2 linked regions of the Halorhodospira halochloris genome follow. The protein of the gene in region 2 interacts with the protein of the main gene of each other region in a pairwise test. Links are inferred from orthologs where the notes say so. Each region holds a gene or a part of one and is shown on either strand. Other genes may lie near its edges. The genes, in order: odhB and lpdA.

Evidence for each region.
Region 1: the proteins of lpdA (region 2) and odhB interact in binary tests that used the Escherichia coli proteins (3 or more experiments, as listed by UniProt). The link is inferred for Halorhodospira halochloris from one-to-one orthologs.

The regions. Positions count from the first base shown.
Region 1 is NZ_AP017372.2:108,237-118,203, reverse strand. The notes cover bases 3,949-6,770. They hold odhB (2-oxoglutarate dehydrogenase complex dihydrolipoyllysine-residue succinyltransferase), read right to left. Parts: upstream 6,103-6,770; coding sequence 4,795-6,102; downstream 3,949-4,794. Other genes in these bases: HH1059_RS00530 (2-oxoglutarate dehydrogenase E1 component), read right to left, coding at 6,192-6,770; lpdA (dihydrolipoyl dehydrogenase), read right to left, coding at 3,949-4,792. Outside these bases: HH1059_RS00560 (ABC transporter permease), read left to right, coding at 1-360; HH1059_RS00555 (ABC transporter ATP-binding protein), read left to right, coding at 360-1,331; HH1059_RS00550 (ABC transporter ATP-binding protein), read left to right, coding at 1,334-2,368; HH1059_RS00545 (alpha/beta hydrolase), read left to right, coding at 2,378-3,208; more of lpdA, read right to left, coding at 3,359-3,948; more of HH1059_RS00530, read right to left, coding at 6,771-9,032; twin-arginine translocase subunit TatC, read right to left, coding at 9,059-9,898; Sec-independent protein translocase protein TatB, read right to left, coding at 9,895-9,967. UniProt on the Escherichia coli protein: E2 component of the 2-oxoglutarate dehydrogenase (OGDH) complex which catalyzes the second step in the conversion of 2-oxoglutarate to succinyl-CoA and CO(2).
Region 2 is NZ_AP017372.2:2,676,285-2,686,383, forward strand. Bases 3,391-6,344 are described here. They hold lpdA (dihydrolipoyl dehydrogenase), read right to left. Parts: upstream 5,789-6,344; coding sequence 3,992-5,788; downstream 3,391-3,991. Other genes in these bases: HH1059_RS12300 (transglycosylase SLT domain-containing protein), read right to left, coding at 3,391-3,820; aceF (dihydrolipoyllysine-residue acetyltransferase), read right to left, coding at 6,006-6,344. In the rest of the region: HH1059_RS12285 (hypothetical protein), read right to left, coding at 1-275; HH1059_RS12290 (transglycosylase SLT domain-containing protein), read right to left, coding at 400-1,545; HH1059_RS12295 (hypothetical protein), read right to left, coding at 1,995-2,576; more of HH1059_RS12300, read right to left, coding at 2,666-3,390; more of aceF, read right to left, coding at 6,345-7,397; aceE (pyruvate dehydrogenase (acetyl-transferring), homodimeric type), read right to left, coding at 7,400-10,078. UniProt on the Escherichia coli protein: Lipoamide dehydrogenase is a component of the glycine cleavage system as well as of the alpha-ketoacid dehydrogenase complexes.

The sequences.
Region 1 (9,967 bases), 2.6 Mb from region 2 along the record:
TTGCCGATTCGCGAAGCCCCGTACATCGAGGCAGCGCGCTCCTACGGAGCTAGCAACATGCGCATAATAATGCGCTACATGGTGCCCCGTATCTTGCCGGTATTGATACCGACCTTCGTGACCCTAATACCGACCTACGTCTTTCTCGAGGCATCTCTTGCCGTGCTGGGCCTCGGCGACCCTGTACTGCCGACTTGGGGCAAGGTTTTGTACGATGCTCAGGACCAGAGTGCCCTCTATCACGGCTTTTATTACTGGGTGCTTAGCCCGGCAGCACTGTTGATGCTTACCGGACTCGGTTTCGCTATGCTGGGTTTTGCTCTGGATCGCGTCTTCAACCCCCGACTGAGGAATCTGTGATGTCGAGCGGCTCATTAATGGAGATAGAAGAGCTGCGTTTGCGCTACCGCACTGAAGATGGCGAGGTATTCGCCGTTGACGGCGTCAATCTAGAGCTGCGCCGCAATGAGGCCCTAGTAGTGCTGGGCGAATCTGGTTGCGGCAAGAGTTCACTTGCCAAGGCCTTGTTGCGGACTCTACCACGCAACGCCTACCCCCCTAGTGGACAAGTACGCCTTGCCGGTGAGAATGTCCTCGCCCTGAGTGAGGAGCAATTTCGCCGCCAAATCCGCTGGACGCGCATGGCCTTAGTCATGCAGGCAGCCATGAATGCGCTAAACCCCGTAGTCCGTGTCGGCGAACAAGTCGCAGAACCGCTGCGTATCCATCGGCGCTGGTCCAAACACCGCGCCATGCAGCGTGCCGCCGAAGCCTTTGAGGAGGTTGGGATAGCCCCGGACTTTCTGCAGCGCTACCCCCATGAGCTTTCTGGCGGCATGCGCCAGCGCGCCGTTCTTGCCATGGCCTTGGTTACTGAGCCGGACTTGATCATCCTCGATGAGCCAACCTCGGCGCTTGATGTCTTGACTCAGGCGTCTATTATGAATGTGCTCAAGCGCATCAAAAACGAGCGCGGCACAAGTTTCATCCTCATAACCCACGATGTCGCCACTTCCAGCGAACTCGCCGACCGCGTCGCCTTAATGTATGCCGGACGAATAGTCGAAGTTGCCGACGCAGAACTGTTCTTTACCCGCCCCGCTCACCCTTACTCCCAAATGCTAATGGCGTCGGTTCCCCATCTACGTCAAAAAGAGCACCCAAAATCCATTCCCGGTCGACCACCAAGCCTGATCGACCCGCCCTCTGGATGCCGCTTTGCTGATCGTTGTCCCAAGCGTTTTGCGCGCTGTAGTGCCGACCCGCCGGCAGCGAACCTCCGCCCCCGCCACTGGGTCAACTGTTGGTTGCATTCGCGGGGAGATAGTTAGTAATGAGTAACACAGGATCGAACTTAGCCGTTACCAAAACCGGCGCAGACTCGGCTGCCTTAAAAGAGCCGCTGCTGGTTGTGGACAGGCTTCAGACCCATTTCGAGCTTCGCCAGTGGGGATTCCTGCGCATCGGATCGGTGCAAGCAGTAGATAATGTCAGCTTCTCACTAGACTCCGGCGAGGCTGCAACAATTGTTGGTGAGAGCGGCTGTGGCAAGAGTTCGCTTGCCCGTACCCTGCTCGGCCTGCATCGCCCGACCGGCGGTGATGTGCGCTTCGCCGGCAGCTCTTTGACAAACCTGCAAGGAAAGACCCTAAAGGCCTATCGCGCCAAGGTTGGCTATGTTCAGCAAGATCCCTATGGGGCCTTGCCCCCCTACATGGACATTCGCCGCATCCTTGAGGAGCCGCTGATTATCCACGGCATAAGCGGCAAAGAAGAACGCCAACGCCGAATTAAGGAGGCGCTCAAGGAGGTTGGCCTAGAGCCTCCACACGAGGTCTGGCGCAAGTTTCCCCACCAACTAAGTGGCGGTCAGCAACAGCGCGTGGTAATAGCTCGCGCACTTATCCTGCGTCCGCAGATGATCATTGCCGACGAGCCGGTATCTATGCTGGACGCATCGGTGAGAGTAGAGATCTTAGAGCTCTTGCGCCACGTCCAGCTCGCTCACGGCATAGCACTTCTCTATATCACCCACGATCTCTCTACCGTGCGCCATTATGCTCACCGCGCAATGGTCATGTACGCTGGACGGATAATCGAACAAGCACCGGTCGACAGTCTGCTCGAGCGCCCTCTTCACCCGTATACAGGGGCACTGCTAGCCGCCCTCTCCGACCCCGACCCTGCCAATGCCCGCCGCCAACGTCGCGTTCCTAAGGGTGAGCCACCCAGTCTCGTCTCACCACCGGAGGGTTGTCGTTTTCACCCACGCTGTTCGCAGGTAATGATCGGTCGGTGCGAATACTTTGCACCCAAGGAATTTCAGCCCCGCATCGGTCATCGGGTAGCCTGCTGGCTAAGAGGTTGATTACTTTCGATGCGATTCCTATTAATCATCATAGCTTTCGCGGTGGTGGCCTATATGGCATTTGCAGCCATGCTCTACACCATGCAAGAGCGTATGGTTCATCTCCCGCAGATCCCTGGGCGGGAACTGGTGGCAACGCCCGATAAGCTTGGACTTGAGTGGCAAGATTTAACTATCACAACCGAGGACAATGTTGACCTCCACGGCTGGCATGTTAAATCCCCCCAGGCGCGAGGTACCTTGCTATTCTTTCACGGCAACGCCGGCAATATATCCCATCGCCTCGATTCGATCGAAATATTCTCCGAGCTTGGCCTAGACGTTGTAATCTTTGACTACCGTGGCTACGGCCAAAGCGAAGGCCGCGCCCACGAACAAGGGCTTCGCCGTGATGCCCGCGCAGCTGCCGAATGGCTGGAGGAAAACCGTGATGGCCTGGCTGGGCCCAAAACCGTCTACTTCGGCCGCTCATTAGGCGGCCCACTTGCTGCGGAGGCTGCCGCTCATCGCCAGCCCAGCGCCCTGATTCTAGAGTCGACCTTCACTTCAGCTGAGGACGTAGCCGGGGATATCTATCCGTTCTTCCCCACTCGCCTGCTAACCCGGCTGGAGTACCCCACGGCCAAGTACCTCAGGCAAACTGATCAGCCGGTTTTGGTAGTCCACAGCCCGGAGGATGAAATAATCCCCTTTCAACACTCCCAGCAACTGCTGGAAATAGCCGGCGATAGGGGGCAGATGCTCCAGATCAGGGGCGATCACAACACCGGCTTCAGGGTCAGCGGCGACACCTATATTAGCGGCCTGCGCGATTTTATCCGCTCCATTGGTGAGGATTAGGCAGGCAGGTCGGCGGGCAGCCTGCCTCAGGCTGCTTAGATGAGCTAGCCGCATTCCCTCACACGGGACGGGCGCGGTGCCGGGGTGCTCCTTCACTTACCCACTAGACCACACGCCCGACCAGACAAGGGCCACACCAGACCTGCGCTACTAATTTGCCTTGTGCAGGGCTCGCTTGCCTACCGCCAAAGCCGCCTCCCGAACCGCCTCGGAGAGTGTCGGATGGGCATGCATTGTCCGTGCCAGGTCCTCTGCCGAGCCGGCAAACTCCATTGTCACCACCGCCTCGGCGATCAGCTCAGAGGCTTGCGGGCCAATTATATGGGCCCCCAGCAACCGATCAGACTCGGCGTGGGCAAGCAGCTTGACCATGCCAGTAGAGTGATCCATTGCCCGCGCCCTGCCAGTGGCAGCAAAGGGGAATGTACCGATGTTGAACGGCACTCCAGCCGCCTTGAGCTGCGCCTCTGTTCGACCGACCCAGGCAATCTCCGGATCGGTGTAGATTACCCAGGGGATGGTCTCATAATTGACATGGCCTGCCTTACCGGCAATGCGCTCGGCGACCATCACGCCCTCTTCCTGCCCTTTGTGGGCCAGCATCGGCCCGCGAACCACATCGCCTATGGCGTAGACGTCGGGCAGATTTGTGCGACAGTGCTCATCGACGTTGATAAAACCGCGCTCATCAAGCAGCAGATCGACATCGCCTGAGACCAGATTATCGGTGTTCGGCCGACGCCCAACAGCGACAATGAGCTTATCTACCGTCAACTGCTGTTCACCTTTTTTGTCTTCGTAGTTAACCGTAACCGCTGCCTCTGCACCGCTACCAATCTCTGTACCAGTAACCCGACAACCTAAGCGGATATCCAGGCCCTGATCCTTGAACGCCTTCTGCGCGGTGCGGACTACCTGCCTATCCACCGGACCAAGCAACTCATCCTGAGCCTCAAGGAGCACCACCTCGGAACCCAACCTACTCCATACCGAGCCCATTTCCAGTCCGATTACACCCGCACCGATAACACCAAGCCGGGGGGGCACAGCGGTGAGGTCGAGGGCCTGATCAGAGTTAATGATCTTGTCGCCATCCAGTGGTGCTGAACCTATCTCAATGCTGCACGAACCAGGTGCAAGCACCACTGACCCGGCTGTGTACCTCTCGGTAGTACCATCCGCATTGGTAACCTCAACCTCACGATTGTCGACCAACTTGCCGTGACCGTGGATCCATTCGATCTTATTGGCCTTAAAGAGCTGGCGAATGCCTCCGGTCAGATCCTTTACGACCTTATCCTTACGGGCAATCATCTGTTCCACGTTTAGCTCCACCCCTCGGGCGGTAATACCGTGCGCAGAAAGATGTTCCGTTACCTTATGATATTGTTCTGATGAGTCGAGTAGCGCTTTTGAGGGGATACAACCGACATTCAAGCAGGTACCACCAAGTGCCGGCTTGCCATCCTTAAAGACAAAATTGTCCACCACCGCGACCTGCATACCGAGTTGAGCGCTACGAATCGCCCCCACGTATCCGGCTGGCCCAGCGCCAATGAAGATAACATCATAACCGTTTGACATGATCAAACCTCAAGCAGTAAACGCGCCGGATCTTCAATCTGCTCTTTGACAGTGACAAGGAATTGGACCGCTTCGCGGCCATCAATGAGCCGATGATCATAGGAATGCGCCAAATACATCATCGGCTTAATCACCACCTCCCCATCCTGCGCCACCGGGCGCTCCTGGATCTTATGCATACCCAGGATGCCGCTCTGCGGCGGATTGAGGATCGGAGTCGAGAGCAACGATCCGAAGATACCGCCATTAGTGATAGTGAATGTCCCTCCGGTCAGCTCGTCCATAGCGAGCTTGCCGGCCTGCGCTTTGCGCCCCAGTTCGTTGATCTGGGCTTCGATCTCGGCGAATGAGAGCTGATCAGCATCCCGCACCACCGGCACAACCAGTCCTCGTGGTGAAGATACGGCTATACCGATATCGTAGTAACCATGATAAACGATATCACTGCCGTCTATCGAAGCATTTACCGCCGGATAGCGCTTGAGCGCCTCAATAACAGCCTTTACGAAGAACGACATAAAGCCGAGGCGCACATCGTGCATCTTTTCGAAGCGATCACGATAGCGCGAACGGATATCCATAACTGGCTGCATATCCACTTCGTTAAATGTGGTCAGCATAGCGGCCGTGCGTTGCGCCTCAACCAACCGCTCAGCTATGCGTTGGCGCAGCCGCGTCATCGGCACCCGCTCCTCGGGGCGCTCGCCCAGCGCTGGTGCAGCTGCTGCAGCCTGAGCCTCAGGGCCAACTGTCGGTTTACCCTGTTCAAGGTGACGGAGCACATCTTCCTTGGTAAGCCTGCCGTCCTGAGATGACGCCTCGATTAGCGACGCATCCAGATCATGCTCCATGACCAGACGCCGAACTGCCGGGCTGAGATCATCCAGATTGACCTGGTTGGGGGCTTCCGCCGCTGGATCAGTCTCTGTTTCATCCGCCTCTCTAGCGCCTGGCTCTGCACCGCGATCATCACTCTGAGCTGATGCGGAGCCGGCTGAGCCACTCTGCGGCGACTCCTGATTCTTAGCCGGCGTCGCCTCCGGGGCGACCTCCGTGACGGAGCCAGGGCCGTTATCATGTTCTACAGCGCCGAGCACCTCGTCTGCGGTAACCACTTCTCCGACCGGTTTGTGAACCGGCCCCAAGACCCCATCTGCCGGGCTTGGCACCTCCAACACAACCTTATCTGTCTCAAGATCGACGAGGTTTTCATCCCTAGCAACCTTATCACCCGGCTGTTTATGCCAGGCAACTACCGTCGCCTCAGCCACTGATTCAGGCAACTCCGGGACTTTTATCTCCACGCTCATGGGGCTCCCCTTGCTTGCTTAACTGCGGCTCCGGTAACTGCTCCAGATACCAGCCAGGACGCTACTCTAAAGCCTTGCCCTCTTTGTTCCTAGACAGACTCTACACCCAGGGCTCTATCAACCAACTCACGCTGCTGCTCGTGGTGCAGTTTGGGATAGCCTACCGCCGGTGATGCAGCAGCAGGGCGCCCGGCATAGTGCAACCTTTGATCGCCAACCAGACAATTTAGTATATGGTGATTGGTGGAATACCACGCACCCTGATTCTTCGGCTCTTCCTGACACCAAACCACTACTCTTGCTCCAGGGTAACATTGACTCATTAGTTCTTTGAGTGAGCCTTCTGGAAATGGGTAGAGCTGCTCGATGCGCAGGATCGCAACCTTCTCGAGCCCGAGTCGGCGGCGCGCCTCAAGCAGATCGTAATAGACCTTGCCCGCGCACAGCACTACCCTCTTGCACTGTTGAGGATCTATCGGGTCGATCTCATCGATAACTGTGCTGAAGCTACCCCTAGTCAAGTCATCAAGACTGGATGTCGACAGCTTATGCCTAAGCAAGCTTTTTGGTGTCAGGACGATCAGCGGCTTACGGAACCGGCGCAGCATCTGCCGGCGCAGCATATGGTAGAACTGAGCCGGCGTCGATGGTACGCATACCTGTATATTCTCCTCGGCACAGAGCTGGAGAAAACGCTCGAGGCGTGCAGAGGAGTGTTCCGGACCCTGGCCCTCATAGCCATGCGGCAGAAACAGTGTCAAGCCGCTAAGCCTGCCCCATTTGGCCTCACCAGCGGCAATAAACTGATCAATTACCACCTGGGCGCCGTTAACAAAATCACCGAACTGCGCCTCCCAGATGGTTAAGGTATCGGGTTCGCTCGTGGCATATCCGTACTCAAAGCCCAGCACCGCCTCCTCTGATAGCAGCGAATCGATAACCACGAAGTCCTTGGGCTCGGTCGTGACATCTTGCAGAGGCGTAAAGGTGGAGCCATCGGCCATATTATGGAGGACCGCATGGCGATGGAAGAATGTACCGCGCCCAGAATCTTGGCCGCTCAGCCGCACCCGGTAACCGTCTTGCAGTAGAGTGCCATAGGCCATGGTCTCAGCGAATCCCCAATCAAGCGGCAAAGCCCCCGCAGCCATCTTCCGCCTGCTCTCGCGAATCGCTGCAACGCGTGGGTTGAGTTCAAAGCCCTCGGGCAGAACATCGAGTATCGCCTGCAGGTCTCGCAAGCGCTCCTGACTTACTGCAGTATCGACCGATTCGTGCCAACAGCCATCGAAAAACCGGTGCCAATCGGCCACAAACTCATTCCGCACCCCGGTTATGATGTTGGTGGCGACAACTTCCCTGTTTTCAAGCGCTGCCCGGTAGTCGCCGACCATCTCTTCGGCCTCATTGGCACCAAACACTCCCTCCTCAGCCAATTGCTGGGCATATAACTGGCGCACAGTCGGACGATTGCGTATCTTTTGATACATCATAGGCTGGGTGGCGGCCGGCTCATCCGCCTCGTTATGGCCGTGGCGGCGATAGCAGATCATATCGATAACCACGTCACGGCGGAAGGTGTTGCGGTAATCCAAAGCCAGCGCGGTGGCAAATGCCACCATCTCTGGATCATCACCGTTGACATGGAAGATTGGAGCCTGGACGATTTTCGCTACCTCAGTGCAGTAGAGGCTAGAGCGCGTATCGAGCGGATTTGAAGTGGTAAAGCCGATCTGATTATTGATTACCACATGGACTGTGCCGCCGGTGTAGAAACCCCGCGCCTGCGACAGCTGAAAGGTCTCCATTACCACACCCTGACCGGCGAATGCAGCATCACCGTGAATGAGCACCGGTAGAACCTGCCCGCCCTCATCATCTCGGCGCCGCCGCATGCGCGCCCGGCAAGAGCCTTCGACCACCGGATTAACTATCTCGAGGTGGGACGGATTAAATGCCAAGGCTATATGCATGGGGCCGCCAGGAGTTTGGACATCGGAGGAAAAGCCCATATGGTACTTGACGTCACCTGAGCCATTACCGTCGCGCTGGTAACGCCCTTCAAATTCCGCGAATAGATCTCCCGGATCCTTACCGAGGATATTGATCAGCACGTTAAGCCGGCCCCGGTGGGCCATGCCCAGCACCATCTCCTTGATGCCCTGAGTCCCGGCGCGCTGGATCAGATCATGCAGTAACGGTATCAGGGCATCCCCACCCTCGAGAGAAAACCGCTTCTGGCCAACGTACTTCGAGTGCAGATACTTCTCAATCCCTTCCGCGGCAACCAAGCGCTCGAAAACCTCCTTTTTGCGCGCCGTACTCAACCGCGGTTGTCCCCTGCTCCCCTCAACCCTTTGCTGGATCCAGCGTTTTTGCTCGGTATCCGTTATGTGCATATACTCCGAGCCCAGCGCACCTGAATAAACCTGCTGGAGCAGAGCAATGATCTCGCGCAGAGTCATGCGTGGCTCTGCGTATAACGAGCCGGTGTTGAAGGTTTCGTCCAGATCCTCCTCGCCCAGGCCGTGGAAAGCCGGATCGAGATCTGGCACTGGGGGTTTAGGGCGCAGCTGCAGGGGGTCCAAATCGGCCGCCTGGTGGCCGCGAAAGCGATAAGAATTGATAAGGCGCAGCACTGCGGCCTGCTTCTCCGCAGCATCAGGGCTAAGCTCAGCAACACCTGCACCACCCCGGCGCCGCCAGCCGGCACGGCCATAGCGCTCGAAGCGCTTGCGCACCTGGCTGTGAGGGACGTCCTGACCGTTGCCGGCGGAGCGCTCTAAGGCACGGAAGTAGTCACGCCAATCGGCTTCCACGCTCTCAGGGTCGGTGAGATAAGCCTCGTATAGGCCCTCAATGTAACCGGCATTGGCCCCGTGGAGGTAGGAACTGCGCAGCTTTTGCAGGAAACCGTCTTTTGCGCTCATATATAAACTCTAACTCAGCTTTGCGACTACGACCCCCGCGCAGCCTGCTTTGAATCTTTATCACCCACCAGCCGCGGCCGGCCCGCTAACAGAATACCTATCTCATAGAGCAGCCACACCGGTATCGCCAGCAAGACCTGGGAGAGCACATCAGGTGGGGTCAAAAGCATTCCGAGCACGAAGGCCCCCACAATCACATACGGCCTCTTAGCGGCCAAATCCTCGCGAGTGGTCACCCCGGTGCGCACCAGCAATATCGTAGCAATGGGCACCTGAAACGCGACCCCAAAGGCAAAGAAAAGGGTCAGTACAAACGAGAGATACTCGCCAATGTCGGTCATCATCTGCACCCCTTCAGGTGAGACAAAGGCGAAGAAGCGAAAGGCAATGGGGAAGACCACAAAAAAGGCGAAAGCCCCGCCCAGATAGAACAGCGAAGTGCTCGATATGAGCAGCGGCCAAACCAAGCGCCGCTCCCGCCTATAGAGCCCCGGGGCAACAAAAGCCCAGATCTGGTAGAGGATATAGGGAATAGTGATCACCACCGCAGCGACGAGGGCCAGCTTCATCGGGATCAGGAAAGGCGACGCCACCTTGATGGCGATCATTGAAGTGCCTTCGGGCAGAATTTCCTGCAGCGGTCCAGCAATCAGGCTGTATAGATTATCGCGGAAAGGGTAGAGCGCTAAGAATGCGATCAAAACCACCCCGGTTATCTTCAGCAACCGGGAGCGCAGCTCCTTCAGGTGGCTTAGCAGGGGCTGCTCCATGGTTGCGGCATACTCCCCAGCCTTAGCGGCGCGCTCAGCGTTCTGCTCCGCGTCAGCATTATTACCTTCCCCACGCGGTTGATCCTGGCCGCTCACTCCTGCTGCTCCTGCTTATTTTGCTGCTCTTCGTGGCGCTTAGGCTGCTGCTCTTGACCGCCATCAGCA
Region 2 (10,099 bases):
GCGCCTTCCAACTCGTCTTTGCTCGGCGCACTAACCCCGAGCATGTCAGCTACCGATTCCATAGCACGGTGTTGGCTCAGCTTTTCTAGATCCGTGCCTGGTGAACCGAAACGTCCCGCAATGCCAATTGCACCTTTGGCGTCTTCGCCGTAGGGAGAACTCAACCAACACGGCTCATCGGCATAGCTAAAGTCCTCATCATCAGCCGGGTGCTGCTGCGTCCCTGAACACCCCCCCTGTAACAACACCAAGAGCACTACGAGTGCTAATGGCAAAGCGCCTAAACCTCCATAGAGGGGTTGCAGATGGCGCGTTAGGGAATTTCTTACAAGCCCCCGATTGCTATGGTACCCCTGACAAAGGCACCACTCCCCCCGCCTAGGTGACATGGCCATTCCTCTAAAACTCTCTGTACGCCTCAGTCCTGCTCGCCACGTTTACCAGGTAGTTGCGTGTCTCTTCGTACGGCAGATCCTCAAGCATCCGTTCATAAACCTCTTCGGGCTCCATACTGTTTATAACCTCTGCAGCTTCGGCAACGTTTGTACCGTCTACAAAAGTCCTAGCTACATTACCCGCCCCGGTGTTATATGCGGCTATAACTGCATACATCCTGCTTTCAGGGTCTTCAATGCTTGATAGATGTGAAGACTCGAGTATGTCCAAGTAGGCCGCCCCCGCTTGGATATTATTCTCAGCGTTATATAAGTAATCAGGCGATAACAGGCGTGGCTCGCCATAAACCTGCTGCGCTATGTCTTTGCCCGCGGTCTCCGGCACAATCTGCATCAAGCCATAAGCGGGAATATGGGACCGAGCCATCGGGTTGAAGCTGCTCTCGCTGTGCATAATTGCCATCATTAAGGCCTCATCCACCCCATACTCCTGGGCTTCACGCTCGATTTGAGCACGATATTCCTCGGCTTTATCACTCGGCCTTTTCTCTGGCATAGGCACAGACATTGATATAACTCCGCGTGAATCGTCGCCTTTAGGCTCTTCCCGCTCCTCCACCTCTGCCTTCTCAATCATCCGCTCGGCGTCTTCGGGAGAGATCTCATTGAGTACCCTTTCATTGCCTGCCGATGTCGGCGCACCATCACCCAGGTCTACCTTTTCTTGAGTTCTCTGCGTAACCTCATCGCCTTCGTAGGCCTCATCCATGGTCCGGTTAAGCAAGTCATCGAACTTGAGCATTAACCCCTCAGCACCTTCATCTTCGGGCACATCAACGGTGATCTCGTTCTCTTCATAGTCGACTACCGAGCGCGAGCTTTGATCCTCGCTGTATTCAACCCAGCGGTGGCGATCGCTTACCTGGGGATCCTCCCACTGCGAGCGCAGCTCTTCCTGATATGCCTCGAACTCTTCATGAAATGTATCTTGGAATTCTTGGAAGGACTCCCGGAACTCGTCCCGATGATCCTCAAACGCCTGCTGTCTTTCCTGCTGAAATTCCTCGAAGCGATCCTCAACAGACCAAGTCAGAATCGGCACCGAACACAAGACCATCCCCGCCCCTATAAGGATATAGTTAGCTCTCATCCCAACACCTATCTATTTCCTGCACGGTCTCAATGGCTATCCTACCTTCGAGTTCATAAATGGCACAAGGGGGAACCTCTACAAACTTCGCCGGCGCCACCATCCACCCCGGTGTGGAGATCTTGGCGCCAGGGATGGCGCCATGAAGCCTCCAGGGATGGATTCACGGCGTCCTCCACACCGGGGCGGATGGTAGCGCCGGCGAAGTTTATAGAGGCCACCAAGGGGCAGGGATATAATTCGATCTGGCTGCTGTGTAAGCGGCAGGGAAAAGGCAACAAAAACCTTCTTCTGCATACATATAATAGGATACTGCGTGGTACAATATTTAGTATCGCGCAGTATCCAGAGCTTCACCATCGCACAGCTCAGAGTGGCAAATTTTAGTAACCCGAACCAAAGCCACTCTTAAATCTAATTAGTCTGGACAGGCAATAGCTACGCTGACCTCAGTTGCCCAGTTGCCTATCCATCCTGTTCAACGCCTCTTGGCTCATGAATTGCTCACGCATTTCCCCTTGAGTAAACACTTCCTTATCAGCGCCGGCGGCTGATGCCACCTCATCCAGAATAGCATTAACGCTCGATTGGCCAATTGCCATCATCGAACAGAATTCACTGTTGCCATTAGGCATGGTTACATAATCACCCTTGATACGGACTGATCCCCGCAATTCTTGCTCGATAACACCCCTGGTTACCTCTTCAAAATGGGCTCCTGTAGTGATCTCTCCGTCCGTCTCAATGGTCCGCTCGTACTGCTCCGCCATTGACTGAATCTGTATGCCCATCTGCGCTGCTAGTTGCTGCCTTGCCTGCAAATCGGCTCTACTTTGATCACGGCTAAAGCTATTCGCCGTTGCTACGCAAGCTGTTGCTGCCAGACCATCTTCCGCAAATGGCTGTGTTACCCAGGATGGAAGACTGGCAAGGTCTACATCATCTTGCTGATCCTCTGGAGTACTACCGCACCCTGAAACCACGGCAAGTGGCAATGATATCAGTAGAGCAGACAAAAATTTTCTGTTCATAAAACAGTTCCTCAAGATACAATAATTCTAATTACGCTAAACTGTTATAGTACGCGTTCTGATACGACTCCAACTAATCTCTTCCCTCCTCAAAAGTTACGATATGCCTCAGTACGACTAGCAACGTGCACAAGATAATTTCTGGTCTCATCGTAAGGAAGATCGGCTAGCAGGCGCTCATATACCTCGTGCGGAGTGAGATCGTTGATAACTCTAGCTGCTGCCCGTATATTACGACCATCAACAAAAGCCCTAGCAACATTGCCTGCACCCGTATTGTATGCGGCTATTACGGCATACATCCTGCTTTCAGGGTCTTCTATTGCTGAAAGATAGCTGTAAAAGAGAATATTCAAGTAGACAGCGCCAGCTTGAATATTATTTTCAGGGTTGTACAAGTATTCTGGAGAGAGAAGCTTCATCTCGCCATAAACACGCTGTGCCACGTCTTTACCTGCAGTCTGCGGGACAATCTGCATCAACCCGAACGCTGGTATATGCGAACGCGCCATTGGATTGAAACTACTTTCGCTATGCATGATAGCGATCATCAGGGCTTCCTCAACTTCGTAGCGCTCCGCGTGGCGCCTGATCTGCTCGCGAAACTCCTCCACTTTGCGGCTAGGGCGCTGCTCCGGCATGGGCACTGTAAGTGATATAACGCTGCGGCTCTCTTCGCCCTTAGGCTCTTCACGCTCTTCAAGCTCAGCCTGGGAGATCATCTCATCGAGATCTTCAGGTTTTATCTCACTGAGGACCCGCTGATCACTTGCAGCCTCTGGGGCATCTTCGCCTAGACCAACTCGCTGCTGAGTACGCTGGGTAACTTCATCTCGATCATAGGCCTCATCCATGGTGCGCCCCAACAGATCATTAAGATGGGACAAAACCCCCTGAGTCCCAGCTTCTGAAGGGACATCGATGGTTATGCTATTTTCCTCATAATCCACCACCGTCCTTGAGCTCTGATCATCGCTATACTCAACCCAGCGATGTCTATCGCTTATCCGAGGCTCGCGCCAATTTGCCCGGAGCTCCTCCTGATAGGCTGCAAACTCTTCATGAAAGGCGTCCTGAAACTCCTGAAAGGCCTCTTGAAAATCACTTTGATGTTGCTCAAATGCTTGTTGGCGCTGCTGCTGAAAACGCTCGAAAGCACTTACTTCAGACCACGCAAGCATCGGCACCGTGACAAGACTGACCGCCACCCCAAAACCTAAACCGATTAGGCCGTACCGAGCCATACCCACCCTCCTCACATAACACGGTTATAACTTATCAAGACAGATAATAGCGCGAAAATTATGGGGCCGCTACAGTTTTATAAAATAAATACTGCATTCCACGCCGGGGCCACCGGATAGCCCAGGGGGGTCTCGGAGCCCCCCCCCCTAATAGCGCTACTGGCAATACTTTTAGCGCTTCTTCTTTGGGATCAAATCAGTCAACGTGCCTGCCGCAGCTTCGGCAGCCATAGCAACCGTCTCGGAAAGGGTAGGATGGGGGTGTACCGTCAAACCGATATCGTGGGCTTCGGCGCCCATCTCAATGGCTAGGACCACCTCGGCGATTAGCTCGCCAGCACCGGGGCCGACGATGCCACCGCCGATAACGCGGCCGCTTTCTGAGTCGAAGAGAAGTTTTGTTAAGCCGTCACCACCCCCCAGAGATAACGCCCGGCCGTTAGCTGCCCAAGGGAACATCCCTTTTTCATAGTTGATCCCTTGCGCTCGTGCTTGCTCCTCAGTCAACCCTACCCAAGCCACTTCCGGGTCAGTATAGGCAACCGAAGGTATAGCCCTAGCATCCCAGGCACTGCGCTCACCACTGCAGACTTCTGCTGCTATCTTGCCTTCGTGCACAGCCTTATGCGCCAGCATCGGCTGCCCGACCAAATCACCTATAGCGTAGATATGCGCCGCAGCGGTGCGCATATGCTCATCGACTGCGATAAATCCTTGCTCATCAACACTCAAACCGGCCTCGGCAAGGCCAATGCCGTGCCCATTCGGGCTCCTACCAACCGCCACCAGCACCTTATCAAATCGCTCACTACTCTCTCCTTCGCTGCCCTCCATGGCTACAGTTAGCGATTTCTTATTGGCCTTTATCGCGGTAACTTTGGTATTTAGATAAATCGAATCGCAGCGCTTATCGAGGCTTTTGCGTAAAACCTTAACCAAATCCTTATCTACCCCCGGTAGCAGCCGGTCAGCCAATTCTACTACGGTAACCTTAGAGCCGAGCCCGCTGTAAACCGAGGCCATTTCAAGGCCAATAATCCCGCCCCCTATGACCAAGAAGCGCTCCGGGATCTCGTCTAACTGCAAAGCTCCCGTCGAATCGATAATCCGCTCGTCGCCCATATCAATCCCGGGCGGCACCACCGGGCTTGAGCCTGTAGCCAAGATGCACTGGCGGAAACTTAGAGTTCGCGTCTCCCCTTGTCCCTCAACGTGGAGGCTGTGCGAATCGAGCAATCTCCCCCGACCGGTGACCACCTCAACCTTACGTTGCTTAGCCAACCCGGCCAAGCCATCGGTAAGTTGCTTAACGACACTGCGTTTCCATGCGTTGAGTTGATCTAGATTTACCTTCGGCTTGCCGAAGCTGATTCCGTGCTCCCCCATCTGTTCGGCCTCGTCCTTGACCTTGACAGCATGGAGCAGGGCCTTCGACGGTATACAGCCGACATTCAAACAGACTCCGCCGAGGACTGGGTACTGATCAACCAAGATGACTTTCAGCCCCAAGTCAGCGGCGCGGAAAGCGGCAGAGTAGCCACCCGGCCCCGCACCGAGGACTAACAGATCGCAATCAGGGTTCGCCGGCGTCTCACCTGCCGCCGGCGCCGGCTCCTGGCCACTCGCCACGCTACTGCTGGCTTGTCCTGAGGCGCTCTCCGCCCCCTGATCGCTAGTAACTGGCTTAGCACCAGCATCGGCACCAGTGTCGATGTCGGTATCGGTCGCTGCTTCTGCCTCCAAGGTTAAGATTACACTGCCTTGTGAGACACGGTCACCAACACCTACTTGGAGCTCCTTCACAACTCCTGCAGCACTAGCCGGCACCTCCATGCTTGCCTTGTCCGACTCTAAGGTAATCAGTGGCTGTTCGTGCTCGATGCGATCTCCCGGAGCGACTAACACCTCGATTATTTCCACATCCTCGAAATCGCCAATATCCGGTACTTTAAGCTGTTGCTCTGCCATCACTGCCTATCCTTTAATCCTATAAGGAACCCCTAATCCCCCCAGGGGCCCAATTGGTTGCCCAAGGTGGAGGTCTTGGCGCCAAGGATGGCGCCATGAAACCTCCAGGGATGGATTCAGGCGTCCTCCACCCTGGGGCAGCCGACTGGGCTTTCCGAGGGAGTTTTTAGCGGCGCTCTATAGGAAACCGCTAAAACCCACAACGCTTAGAGGCGCCCTAAAGCACCAACCGGCGCAGATCTCCCAAAACCTTCGCCAAAAAGTTAGTAAAGCGCGCCGCCATCGCCCCGTCGATCACTCGATGATCGTAAGAGAGTGACAACGGCAACATTAATCGGGGCTCGAATTCTTTGCCGTTCCAAACCGGCTTAGTAGCTGAACGCGATGCGCCTAGAATCGCCACCTCGGGGGCATTAACGATGGGTGTAAAGGCAGTCCCGCCAATGCCACCGAGGCTGGAAATAGTGAAACAGCCACCTTGCATATCGGCGGAAGAGAGCTTGCCCTGGCGGGCCTTTTGCGAGATCTCACCTAATTCAGCAGCAATCTCCATTACCCCCTTACCATCAACTCCACGCAGTACCGGCACTACTAAGCCATCCGGTGTATCGACAGCAACACCGATGTTGCAGTACTTCTTGACGATTAGCTCCTGGCCGTCCGCAGCCAAACTGGAGTTAAACCGTGGCATCTCGTGCAGGGCAGCGCTCACCGCCTTAACCAGAAACGCCAGCGGGGTGAGCTTGACCCCGCGGTTTTCCGCTTCTGGCTGCATAGATTTACGAAACGATTCCAACTCGGTGATATCCGCCTCATCGAACTGAGTGACGTGGGGAACATTGAGCCAGCTGCGGTGCAAATGGGGGCCCGAGAGGCGCTGAATCCGGGTCAATGGTACCCTCTCGACCTCGCCAAACTGGCTAAAATCTATCTCTGGTAGCGGCGGAATTGCCCCACTTGCGGTGCCTTCTGCAGCTGGCCCTGGTGCTGCACTAGTTGCTGCCGCTTGCTGCATTGTCTGCTTAACAAAGGCCTGGACATCGTCTTTGCGAATCCTACCGTAGCGCCCGCTCCCGCTGACCAGGCCAAGATCGACCCCCAGCTCGCGGGCGTAGCGGCGTACCGCTGGGCTAGCGTGGGCGGCACGATGCCGCTCGCGATCGATGCGTGCGTCACTCGCGCCCGCAGCCTCAGAAGCCGGAGCAGCAGCGCTCGATTCTGGTGACGCTGCAACCTCCGCTTGAGGGGTAGCGGCAGCACCTGCCGAAGCGCTCTCCTCCGCGGCACTAGGTGTCGCCGCCGCCTGCTCACTGGCCCCGGTAGCGGCCTGGCCACTATCAACGGTGGCTGAATCCTGAGACTCGGCAGCAGCCGCAGTATCCAGGGTAAGAATGACGCTGCCCTCCGAGACGCGGTCCCCCACCCCGACGTGGAGCTCTTGGACTACGCCACCGGCGCTCGACGGCACTTCCATGCTCGCCTTATCCGATTCCAGTGTGATCAGCGATTGCTCCGGGGCAACCACATCCCCCGGAGCAACCAACACCTCGATGATTTCTACATCTGCAAAATCGCCGATATCAGGGACCTTGACTTGTTCAACTGCCACGGTCACACCTCCCACGGATTAGCGGCATCAGTGGCAAGTCCATACTCTTTCACGGCCTGTCCTACCTTAGCCGCATCAATCTCACCCTGCTCAGCCAGCGCCCACAATGCCGTCGTCGTGATCTGGTAGCGATCAACCTCAAAGAAGCGGCGCAGACTCTCGCGAGTATCCGAACGCCCGAAACCATCGGTCCCCAGCACCCAGTAGGGCCGATCAATATACGGCCTAACCTGCTCGGCGTAGGCGCGGACATAATCGGTCGCGGCGACAGCAGGTCCCGTATAATCGGCCAAGCACTGCTCGATATAGGGGCGTGCAGCTTTGCTAGCGCCGTGCAAGCGCTGCTGACGCTGACAGCTCATGCCGTCTCGAGCCAGCTCAGTAAATGATGGACAACTCCAAATGTCGGCCTGCACCCCCCAGTCGTCTTCAAGCAGCTGCGCCGCTGCCATCACTTCGCGCATGATACTTCCGGAACCGAGCAGCTGAACCCGCGGCGCATCAGACGCAGCATCACCGTGGCTAAAGCAGTACATGCCGCGCAGGATGCCCTCCTCGACCCCCTGCGGTAACGCCGGCTGCGGGTAGTTTTCGTTATATATAGTGATATAGAAGAAGACATTATCCTGATCGGCAAACATCCGCTGCATACCGCCTTGGAGAATAACCGCAAGCTCATAAGCAAAGGCCGGATCGTAGCTGATGCAGTTAGGAATAGCCGAAGCCAAAAGGTGGCTATGGCCATCCTGGTGCTGCAGCCCCTCGCCGTTGAGCGTAGTCCGGCCTGCGGTGCCGCCCATTAAGAAGCCGCGCGCCTGGATATCGCCCGCCGCCCAAATAAGATCCCCGACACGCTGGAATCCGAACATTGAGTAGAAGATATAGAATGGGACCATATTAACGCCGTGATTAGCGTAAGCCGTAGCAGCGGCTATCCAGGTCGACATAGCCCCCGCTTCGTCGATCCCCTCTTCCAAGATCTGACCCTTCTTATCCTCTTTATAAAACATCAATTGATCGGCATCCTCGGGCTCGTAGAGCTGCCCGACCGAGGAGTAGATGCCAAGCTGACGAAATAGCCCCTCCATACCGAAGGTGCGCGCCTCATCCGGGACTATCGGTACGATATTCTGACCAACATTCTTATCCCGCGTCAGTGCCGTCAGGGCACGGACAAAGGCCATTGTGGTCGACTGCTCGCGATCGCCACTGCCCTCAAGCAGGGCCTTAAACGTATCCAGCTGCGGAACCTCTAGCGCCGGCGCCCGCTGCACTCGCTGCGGCAGGTAACCACCGAGGGCTCGGCGGCGCTCGTGCAGGTAGCGAATCTCCGGGGCATCATCATCCGGCTTGTAGAACGGCGTCTCTTTAAGCTGCTCATCTGGGATGGGAATCTCGTAGTGATCGCGAAACTTACGCAGCGCGCTCTCGCCCATCTTCTTTTGCTGGTGAGTAATGTTCTGGCCCTCACCAGCCTCACCCATGCCGTAACCCTTGACTGTCTTCGCTAAGATGACCGTCGGCTGACCGGTGTGATTGACTGCGGCGTGGTAGGCGGCATAGACCTTATGCGGATCGTGGCCACCGCGGTTAAGGCGGTAGATGTCGTAGTCCGACATGCCCGCGACCATCTGCTCTAGCTCGGGATACTTAGCAAAGAAGTGCTTGCGCGTATAGTCGCCGCCGCGAGCCTTGAACGCCTGATACTCGCCGTCGACGCACTCCTCCATGCGCTGCTGCAACAGCCCGGTGTGATCCATCTCCAGCAGCGGATCCCAGCGCGACCCCCAAATGACCTTGATGACGTTCCAGCCAGCGCCGCGAAACTCGCCTTCAAGTTCCTGAATAATCTTACTATTGCCGCGCACCGGACCATCTAGGCGCTGTAGGTTGCAGTTAACGACAAAGATCAAATTATCCAAGTTTTCGCGCGCGGCGGTATCGATTGAGCCGAGAGATTCAGGCTCATCCATCTCGCCATCGCCCATGAAGGCCCAGACCTTGCGCCCCGAGGTGTCACGGATACCCCGATCGTGCATATAGCGCATGAACCGGGCCTGTTGCACAGCTTGAATCGGCCCCAGCCCCATAGATACGGTGGGGAATTGCCAAAAGTCCGGCATCAGCCACGGATGCGGGTAAGAACTGACCCCCTGACCATCGACGTCGCGCCGGAAGTTGCTGATTTGCTCTTCACTCAATCGCCCTTCGAGGAAGGCCCGGGCATAGATACCTGGTGCAGAGTGGCCTTGAATAAAGACCATATCGCCATCTTGTTCGGCATTAGGCGCCCGCCAAAAGTGGTTAAAGCCGATTTCGTAAAGCGTGCAGGCCGATGCATAGCTAGCGATATGGCCGCCGATACCATCATTTTGACGATTGGCATTGACCACCATAGCGATAGCATTCCAGCGCACCAGCGAGCGGATGCGCCACTCTAGGTGGTGATCGCGATACTCCGGTGGGCGGGCCTCAAGGTGGCGGGGAATGGTATTGATGTAGCCTGTGGTGGCCTTAAACGGTAAGTGGCCGCAGCGCCGGCGACCTTTCTCTACCAACTTCTCGAGTATGAAGTGGGCCCTCTCTGGCCCTTCGTTATCGATTACAGCATCCAGGGCCTCAAGCCACTCTTGGATCTCCTCCGGATCGGGATCGTCGTGCAACTGCGGTATAGCAGCCATACATCACCTCTTGGCTAAGAG